3 regions of the Vibrio sp. V30_P3S12P165 genome follow, and region 1 is predicted to be linked to each of the others. Evidence: predicted binding sites of a transcription regulator. Region 1 holds the regulator's gene; each other region holds the start of a gene.
The links. Region 1 encodes CRP, which controls carbon source genes, mostly activating them, when cyclic AMP is high. Its sites were predicted from a motif close to TGTGANNNNNNTCACA; they were not measured.
Positions count from the first base shown of each region.

Region 2: udp (uridine phosphorylase) is a predicted target of CRP. The motif match lies at 1,637-1,652, and genes of this name have one in related genera.
Region 3: CAG57_RS03810 (CTP synthase) is a predicted target of CRP. The motif match lies at 1,433-1,448, and genes of this name have one in related genera.

Region 1 covers NZ_WXWH01000055.1:97,643-100,918, forward strand. The annotation lists gene CAG57_RS11395 (hydrolase) at 1-293, shown strand, start outside; gene CAG57_RS11400 (YheU family protein) at 399-608, shown strand; gene CAG57_RS11405 (phosphoribulokinase) at 713-1,582, shown strand; gene crp (cAMP-activated global transcriptional regulator CRP) at 1,824-2,456, shown strand; gene CAG57_RS11415 (DUF1338 domain-containing protein) at 2,518-3,276, opposite strand, start outside.
Region 2 covers NZ_WXWH01000073.1:22,884-26,159, forward strand. The annotation lists gene CAG57_RS13825 (hypothetical protein) at 1-731, shown strand, start outside; gene udp (uridine phosphorylase) at 792-1,553, opposite strand; gene CAG57_RS13835 (zinc/cadmium/mercury/lead-transporting ATPase) at 1,777-3,276, opposite strand, start outside.
Region 3 covers NZ_WXWH01000015.1:176,717-179,992, forward strand. The annotation lists gene CAG57_RS03810 (CTP synthase) at 1-1,348, opposite strand, end outside; gene mazG (nucleoside triphosphate pyrophosphohydrolase) at 1,508-2,350, opposite strand; gene relA (GTP diphosphokinase) at 2,415-3,276, opposite strand, start outside.

The DNA of each region.
Region 1 (3,276 bases):
ACTTTGATCAGCTCATTACCGCCCCACTGCATGGTTTTAAAAATGCGCATGATTACTATCAACGCTGTTCTGGTATGCAGCGATTGAAAGAAATCCGCACCCCAACCCAGATCATCCATGCCAAAGATGACCCATTTATGACCGATGCCGTCATTCCTAAATTTTCGCTGCCCGACAATATAGATTATCGACTATTTACCAATGGTGGCCATGTCGGATTTATCTCCGGCACCCTCACACAACCGGAGCTTTGGTTAGAAAAAGCCCTCCCCGACTACTACGCAGGGCTGTAAGCCTTTTCATTCGCCTGACCACAAAGCTCGCTGTTTATCACTTTTATCATTCTAAAACGGTGGCTCACCGATTGATCTTCGAACATAAAATAAATTGAGGTATTTATGATCGTACCTTGGCAACAGATCGCCAATGAAACCTTAGAGAATTTAATCCGAGAATTTGTATTAAGAGAAGGGACAGACTACGGTGAAACAGAGGTGAGCTTGCAAGATAAAATCGAGCAAGTAAAGCACCAACTGGAAACAGGAGAAGCGGTGATCGTCTATTCAGAATTACATGAAACGATCGATATCAAAAGTAAAATTCGCTAATTGAGTGTGAATCTGCCATTTTCTGCGGCGAATTTTCCATGATATAGTGAAAACTAACAACACGGTCGCTGTGACCTGTTGAGGATTTATAGACAAGGTTTGTCATGTCAGCAAAATACCCTATTATTGCCGTCACTGGCTCTTCAGGCGCAGGAACCACCACGACATCAGAAGCATTTCGGAAAATGTTCAATATGATGAACATTAAACCCGCTTGGGTCGAAGGAGACAGTTTTCATCGTTTTACCCGCCCAGAAATGGATATTGAAATTCGAAAAGCGCGTGAACAAGGTCGCCACATCAGTTATTTTGGCCCACAAGCGAATGATTTTCCCGCGCTACAAGAATTTTTTCGGGAATATGGTAAATCAGGTACGGGTCAAATTCGCCGTTACCTGCATACGTTTGATGAAGCCGTTCCCTATAATCAAATGCCCGGTACCTTTACCCCGTGGCAACAGCTGCCTGAAGATACTGATGTATTGTTTTATGAAGGACTTCATGGCGGAGTTGTCGATGGCGAAATCAATGTTGCGCAGCATGTTGACTTTTTGATAGGCATGGTACCGATTGTCAATTTAGAATGGATTCAAAAATACGTTCGAGATACCCGTGATAGAGGTCATTCGCGAGAAGCGGTCATGGACTCCATCGTTCGCTCAATGGATGATTACCTTAATTACATCACGCCACAATTTTCTCGCACGCACATTAACTTTCAACGTGTTCCAACGGTTGACACTTCTAATCCACTGAACGCCAAAGGCATTCCTAGCTTAGATGAAAGTTTTGTGGTGATTCGACTGCGAGGGATCAAGAATGTCGATTATCCTTATCTATTAGCGATGATAGACGGTTCATTTATGTCTCGCCACAACACCATCGTTGTCCCCGGTGGAAAAATGAGCTTTACCATGGAGTTAATCGTTCGACCACTACTGCAACAGTTGATTGAATCGGGCAAAATTGGTTAATCATTCCGTGCTAATGACGATTACTTTTCATACCGTGATCATGTGCACACTTTTGCTTAGATTATCCGTACTTTGATACGATTAAAATCAAGAAATCGCCTGAGAAAAAGGATACTATTCCATACCGAACACAAGATAGCTTGCAGCAATTAGGAAGTCCTCTTATTCTAGTTAACCCATTAAGGCTTCGCTAAAATATATGGACAGCAGCGAGCATACCCTGCAGAGGAAGTGAGATATTATGGTTCTAGGTAAACCTCAAACCGACCCAACACTAGAGTGGTTTCTTTCACATTGTCATATTCATAAGTACCCTTCTAAAAGCACGCTGATTCATGCGGGCGAAAAGGCAGAAACTTTGTACTACATTGTCAAAGGGTCTGTTGCGGTACTGATTAAAGATGAAGAAGGTAAAGAGATGATTCTTTCTTACCTTAACCAAGGTGATTTCATCGGCGAGCTTGGTTTGTTCGAAGAAGATCAAGAACGTACCGCTTGGGTTCGAGCTAAATCGCCTTGTGAAGTGGCAGAGATCTCATTTAAAAAATTCCGCCAATTGATTCAAGTTAACCCTGATATTCTGATGCGTTTGTCAGGCCAAATGGCCCGTCGTCTGCAAGTCACCAGCCAAAAAGTTGGCGACCTTGCCTTCTTAGACGTGACTGGTCGTATTGCGCAAACGCTTCTCAACCTAGCAAAACAACCTGATGCAATGACTCATCCTGATGGGATGCAAATCAAAATCACTCGTCAGGAAATTGGCCAAATCGTCGGTTGTTCACGTGAAACTGTGGGTCGTATTTTAAAAATGCTGGAAGAGCAAAACTTAATTTCAGCACACGGCAAAACCATTGTCGTTTACGGTACCCGCTAGCGATATTAAATAACAGATGCACAAAGCTACTTTATTCATTTTAAAGTAGCTTTTTATTTGGTCACGACTTTCTATCTGTGCTCTCAAAAATTTTATCGGCAGAAGCGGCAACAAAGCCTTGATAGAGTTGTCCATTTACCATTGGATAACGTTTAGCAAATTCATAAAAACCACCAGGAATCACTTCAACACCTTCGTGAAACGATACTGGCACCTTATCGGCCATGGTCGAGGACTGTTCTAGTAATACTTCTGGGGTTCCTTTCACTTCACCGCCATGTTCGTTAATGGTGAAGCCTGCCTGACGTAAATGGTCATTGACCGCTTTAACCTGATTGAATGCCTTGAGCTGATTCACACTGACCGTAAAGTGATTTGCCCCATAGCCATGAGCCGCTAACCATGCCGCATATTCGCTCTCTTTGGCTAAGATTTGATAATCAGCAAACGAGAGATCCCATAGACGGCCTGCGTAAAGAAAGTCGACATGATCAAAACGAGACGTATCCACTTGAGCCACTAACTTAGCGACTATCGCTTGTAACTCAGCTGAACACGCTTCAACTTTTAATTCACTAATAAACACTTTCGGCTGCTTAGGATCTGAGTGCTCGTAATGCTTAGCGACTAACTTTTTGCTCTCAAACAAATAATCACCACACGCTTGATAACCTAAGGCTAGAAAAGGCTGAGCTAAAGTATTCATGCCCAGCGGTGCGATATTAAAGGTTCGTAAAGCAATATGGTCATTGATTAGCGGAAAACCTTCTTGTAGTAACTGATGCACTTGCTGCGCAGAAGGACAAAGTCGTGTGGTGTA
Region 2 (3,276 bases), on a different contig from region 1:
CGGCTTTACAGCGGAAATACACCTTATTAATCAATTTACGACAGTTACTCTTCTTATGTCGTCAGCATCGTAGTGCTACACATCACAGCTTGATGTTTGGCCAAGACCGGTCGACAGAATTACAACACTTACAGCAACAGATTGAAGAGAATTCAGAGCGTTTAGTTGCCACTGCACATTTTGATAATAAACCTATCTATCGGATTTTACAGCTGACATTGAAAGGGCTAGCCAATGATTGGCAAAAGCGAAGCATTTCTCGTAACCAAATGCTGCATGGTAAAGCGATTCGTCACTGCTTATTCTTACTAGATGAAGTCATGTTGGCTTGGCTAGTCGAGTCGAACCGAGAAGATTTGAGTGATGAATATCATATGAACTGGCAACAAGTACTTGACAGCATGGATGCATTAACTCAACTACGGATGTGCATTGAGGAGATGCATACCGAGGAAGGGCGCGCTCGGCTAAAATATTATTGCGGAGTTGTGCATCGAAAACTCAACCAGTTGGCACTCATTAGCCCGTTGTCTATTGCATCACCAGCCGGTGGTCAGGCGATGCATCGCTTAACGGAGTTACAAGATGCGCAGGCATTCATTATGGAACCTGAAGCTTTTTATCAACTCACCTCAGAAATTTCACTGAGTATCGCCGACGTGTACGATCAAATGTTAACGGATCTAACAGAGAGCTTATACCTACCATTACCTAAATTAGTTCTGGCTTAACGCTCTTAAAGCGATCCATAAGCACCGTGAATTCGGTGCTTATGGATTTGAAGCGATTATTTATTTGAGCATTTTACGAGCCGCTTCGACCACCACTCTGATAGAACGCGCTTCCGTTTCTTTCAATGTTGCATGATCAGGGATCTCTTTTTGTGTCCGGTTAATGATCACCCCCGCCACACAGCCAGCTTTTAACCCAGAACTCGCACACATGGTTAATAAAGTGGCGGATTCCATTTCAAAGTTAAGCACGCCCATTTCTTGCCATTCTTTCATCGAACCTTGGAAACGGCGAACGACACGTCCGGTGAAGGTATCATAACGTTCTTGGCCTGGATAAAAAGTATCACTTGATGCCGTCACTCCCATATGTACGGTTGCACCGCTTTCCAGTACCGCTGCTTTCATGGCAGTCGCAACGTCAAAGTCAGCTACCGCTGGGAATTCCATTGGGGCAAAGTGCAGGCTAGCACCGTCAAGGCGAACCGAACCAGTACTCACAATCATATCCCCCACATTAACATGAGGTTGAATTGCGCCAGTGGTTCCGACCCGCAAGAAAGTTCGAACACCTAATTGCGCTAACTCTTCAACAGCAATAGACGTTGAAGGGCCTCCAATCCCGGTTGAGCACACCACCACAGCGTGGCCATCAAGCTCAGCACGATAGAGCGTATATTCACGGTGACTGGCTAAAAAGACAGGGTTATCCATTAATTCGGCAATTTTTTGTACTCGTGCGGGATCCCCGGGAATAATGGCCAACGTGGCCCCATTCAAATCGGCCTGAGTAACACCTAAGTGAAATACAGCTTGAGACATAAGTAACTCCTTCATCGCGGCTTATTCTGCGCATCGTTAGTATTGGGTACAGCGCTACTCTAGCCCACTCACCAGTAACAATAAGTGATAGCCATCACAACAAAACGAGTAACAAAAACAGAAATTTCAAAGGAAACCGATTTGCATCACACATTTTTGTTATGTTTATGTAATAAAGATTCCTATCAACGCTAGATAACCATGTGATCACACAAGTAATCTCTTACCAAGAAGTATCACGCGCGGGCTTAAAACGTAATAGGCGTAAAGCATTTAACGTCACTAATGCCGTTGCGCCACTATCGGCTAATACCGCAACCCATAAACCAGTAATACCCAGTAAGCTGGTGACCAAAAAAATGCCTTTCAAGCCAAGAGCTAACGTCACATTTTGACGAATATTATTCAGGGTTGCCCGTGAAAGCTGGATCATACCGGCTAACCCTAACAGTCGATTATGCGTTAAGGCGGCATCTGCGGTTTCTAACGCAACATCGGTACCGCCCCCCATGGCAATACCGATACTCGCCTGTTTCATCGCGGGGGCATCATTAATCCCATCACCCACCATCGCGACCTGATGTTGCTCAGCCAGTTGTTCAATAAAGGTAACTTTATCTTGTGGTAACAACTCAGCTTGGTATTCAATGGATAACGTCTGAGCAATGGCGGCAGCACTACGGGAGTTATCCCCCGTGAGCATAATGCTCTTTATACCCAGTTGTTTCAGCTGCGCAATCGCGATTTTGGCATCATCTCTTAATGTATCTTGCCATGCGATAATGCCGACCGGCTGCTGATCTTTAACCGCTATCGCCAGCGTTTTTCCCTCATTCTCTAAACCAATGATCTGGGCTTGAAGCGACGAATCTAATGCTCTTGGCAATTTATTCGGCGATAATAAAGAATAACGTTGCCCATCAACGACACCGGTTATCCCTCGCCCAATCAACGCTTGTTTATCGATAGCCGTGATCATTGAATATCCGCGACACTTGACCGCTTCAATTAATGATGTCGCGAGTGGATGCGTTGACCCTTGTTCAATCGCAGCAACCGCGCTCAACCAAGTAGGTTCAGATGCGATCAGATCAATAATATCGGTGACTTGCGGCTTTCCTTGCGTGAGCGTTCCCGTTTTATCAAACGCCATGACTTGAATCCGACCAAGTTGTTCTAATACTGCTCCGCCTTTAATCAATACTCCTCGTCGAGCACCTGCCGCTAAGCCTGAGGTTATGGCCGCTGGCGTCGAAATAACCAACGCACATGGACAGGCAATCAATAACAATGCTAGACCTCGGTATGTCCAAGTTTCCCAAGGTTGCGCGAACAACAAAGGAGGAAGCACCACAACAGCCAAAGCCACGGCCATCATCAGCGGAGTATACCAGCGACTAAACGTATCGAGAAAACGTTCCAACGGTGCTTTACGTGACTCAGCCTCCTCAATTAAATGCAAAATTCGGTCAATTGCATTCTCTCCAGCTTGAGAGGTAATCCCCATCTGAATCACTCGATCGACGACAACAGCCCCAGCGAATAAAGCCTCACCTTGCTGCCGTTCAATAGGAATCGACTCCCCCGTGAGTGCGCTTTCATCAAAGCTTGCCACCGGATCCAGCAGGGTACCATCGGCGGGTAGGCGTCCCCCCGGAGCCACTTCGACCCTATCACCGGGTTGCAATTGCTGGGCTGAAACTACCGTTCGCTGACCTTGCTG
Region 3 (3,276 bases), on a different contig from region 1:
TCGTTAGGTGGCAAAGTTGAGAACCTAGACGCATCGTACCGCCTAAATCTGAACTTTCGGTACGTTCTTCAACCTTACCTTCACTGTCAACCCATTCTGTGATTAAGCCTACCACAGGATACGGGCTTTCTTTGTTAAATTCTGTTGAATGTGCACCAGTCATACCCGCGACATTTCTTGCATACTCAATCAGTGCAACCTGCATACCTAAGCAGATACCAAGATAAGGGACACCGTTTTCACGAGCATATTGGGCGGCAAGAATTTTACCTTCAATGCCTCGGTCACCAAAACCACCCGGAACCAAAATAGCATCCACACCTTGTAAGATATCAACCCCTTTGGTTTCAACATCTTGTGAATCGATATACTTAATGGTCACGCTAAGGCGATTCTTCAGCCCTGCATGTTTTAGGGCTTCATTGACCGATTTATACGCATCTGGCAATTCAATATATTTGCCTACCATACCAATGGTGACTTCACCCGTTGGGTTGGCTTCTTCATAAATAACTCGTTCCCACTCAGAAAGATCCGCCTCTGGTGCGGTAATACCAAAACGCGCACAGACTAAATCATCTAAACCTTGAGATTTAATTAATTGTGGGATTTTATAAATAGAATCAACATCTTTCATCGAAATAACGGCTTTTTCTGGCACGTTACAGAATAAAGCGATTTTTTTACGCTCGTTAGCAGGGATCACACGATCACTACGACAAACCAAAATATCCGGTTGAATTCCGATAGAAAGCAACTCTTTAACTGAGTGTTGGGTCGGTTTGGTTTTCACTTCACCAGCTGCCGCGAGATATGGCACCAAGGTTAAATGCATAAACATCGCATTCTCGCGACCAACTTCAATGGCAAGCTGACGAATGGCTTCCATAAATGGCAGTGATTCAATATCACCGACGGTACCACCGACTTCAACGATAGCAACATCATGGCCTTCAGAGCCAGCAAGCACGCGATCTTTTATCGCATTAGTAATATGAGGAATGACCTGAATTGTAGCTCCAAGGTAGTCACCACGGCGCTCTTTACGCAAGACATCGGCATAAACACGACCAGCAGTAAAGTTATTGCGCTTGGTCATTTTAGTACGAATGAAACGTTCGTAATGGCCAAGGTCAAGGTCAGTTTCAGCGCCATCTTCCGTGACAAACACTTCACCATGTTGAGTTGGGCTCATTGTGCCGGGATCAACGTTGATGTAAGGGTCAAGCTTCATCATGGTCACTTTTAAACCACGAGCTTCTAAAATCGCCGCAAGCGATGCTGCTGCAATACCTTTACCTAGAGAGGATACGACCCCGCCAGTAACAAAAATATAATTTGTCGTCATGTTTAACCTGAAATTGGTTGAATGAGGGAAATGGATTTCTTCTGGACGGGATGAAACTATACCAGAACCCATTTATCGCCACAACGTGAAATCTATCACACTCAGTTTTTTATTTTTTGCTTCAAATCAAACAGATTGAACTCGGTTTATTTTCTCTGCTCAATCGTGCTTTTTATTGCTATTTTTACTTAAAAAAGGCTCAACTTTCTCTTTTTCTCTCTGTTTAACTTGTTCCCACATCGCATCAAGTTCAGCTAACGAAAAATGGGTTAAGGGCTGATGATGCGCCTGCGTCAATTGCTCCACCCCTTGGAAACGACGCACAAATTTTTGATTGGCTTTCATTAACGCTATTTCTGGATCTTTACCTAAATGGCGAACCAAATTGACCGTGGCAAACAGCAGATCGCCAAGTTCTTCTTCTACTTTTTGCTCATCAACCTCGACTTGAAGTGCTTCTTCCATCACTTCAGCCAATTCTTCCTGTACTTTCTCGGCCACCGGGCCAAGGGTGTCCCAGTCAAAGCCATATTTCGCGCATTTTTGTTGAATTTTATTGGCGCGCATTAAGGCTGGTAACGCTTGTGGTATTGAGTCTAGAATACTTTGTTCTGTTTTGCCTGCTTGGTGTTTTTCTTTGGCTTTTTCAGCCTCCCAGTTAGCGGCCAACTGAGCTGAATCGGTAAACTGAAGATTAGAAAAAACATGAGGATGGCGGCGAATTAATTTTTCATTCACCGTTTCAACGACCGCTGAAAAATCGAATAAACCCTGTTCTTTTGCCAATTGGCTATAAAAGATCACCTGAAAAAGGAGATCCCCAAGCTCTTCTCGTAGGTTTGGCCAATCTTGTTTGTCGATTGCCTCCACCACTTCATAAGTTTCTTCAATGGTATGAGGCACAATGCTGGCAAAACTTTGCTTGCGATCCCATGGACAACCATGCTCAGGGTCTCGTAACTGATTCATAATTTGTTCAAGCTGTAAAATAGGATGGGCCATGTTACCTCTCAATAAAAAAACGAGGCAGAACTGACGCGCTAACCTCGTTATAAATGCTGCTCAATTAACCTAATCGCTTAACCAACATCACATCTTTAATATGCTCAATGCGTTTCGAGATACGTTGTAGAACCTCGATATTATTGAGTTCAAGTTCAAAATCCATAATGGAGAGCTGACGCTTATAGTCACTACGACTTTTCATGCTGATCACTTTGATTTTCTCATTGGCCAGCAAGGTAGTGATGTCTTTCAGTAGCCCTCCTCGCTCCATGGCTTCAACTCGTAATGTTAAACGATAACTCCCGACAAAACCTCTCCCCCAAACGGTATTAATAATTCGCTCAGGCGCATGGTGGCTCAGCTCTTCTAATTGTTCGCAATCACTTCGATGCACTGAAATACCACGTCCTTGGGTAATATAACCACGAATATCATCACCAGGGATCGGTTGGCAACAACGCGCCAAATGCGTCATCAAATTATCGACCCCCTCCACCACAACCGCATCTTTATGCGTTTGGCTACCGACGATCGGCTTGGTTTCTCCAACCAGTTTTTCAAGAGCCAGTTTATCTTCTTCTTCAGCCGTTGGTTTATTGACCAATGCATTGATATGATTGACAATTTGGTTAATCCGTAAATCACCACTACCAACGCCAACATACATTTCATCTGCACTGTTTACGTTAAAACGTTTCAGCGCATAGAGTTCTGCATCTTTTAAGGTCGCACCGATTTTGGCTAATTCGTTTTCGAGGATCTCTCGTCCTGCTTCTAAGTTTTTCTCTCGGCTTTGTTTACGGAACCAAGCATTGATTTTTGCTCGTGCCCGCCCTGAATGAACAAAACCGAGTGACGGGTTTAACCAGTCACGAGAGGGGTTGGGTTCTTTAGCGGTGATGATTTCTACTTGATCGCCCATG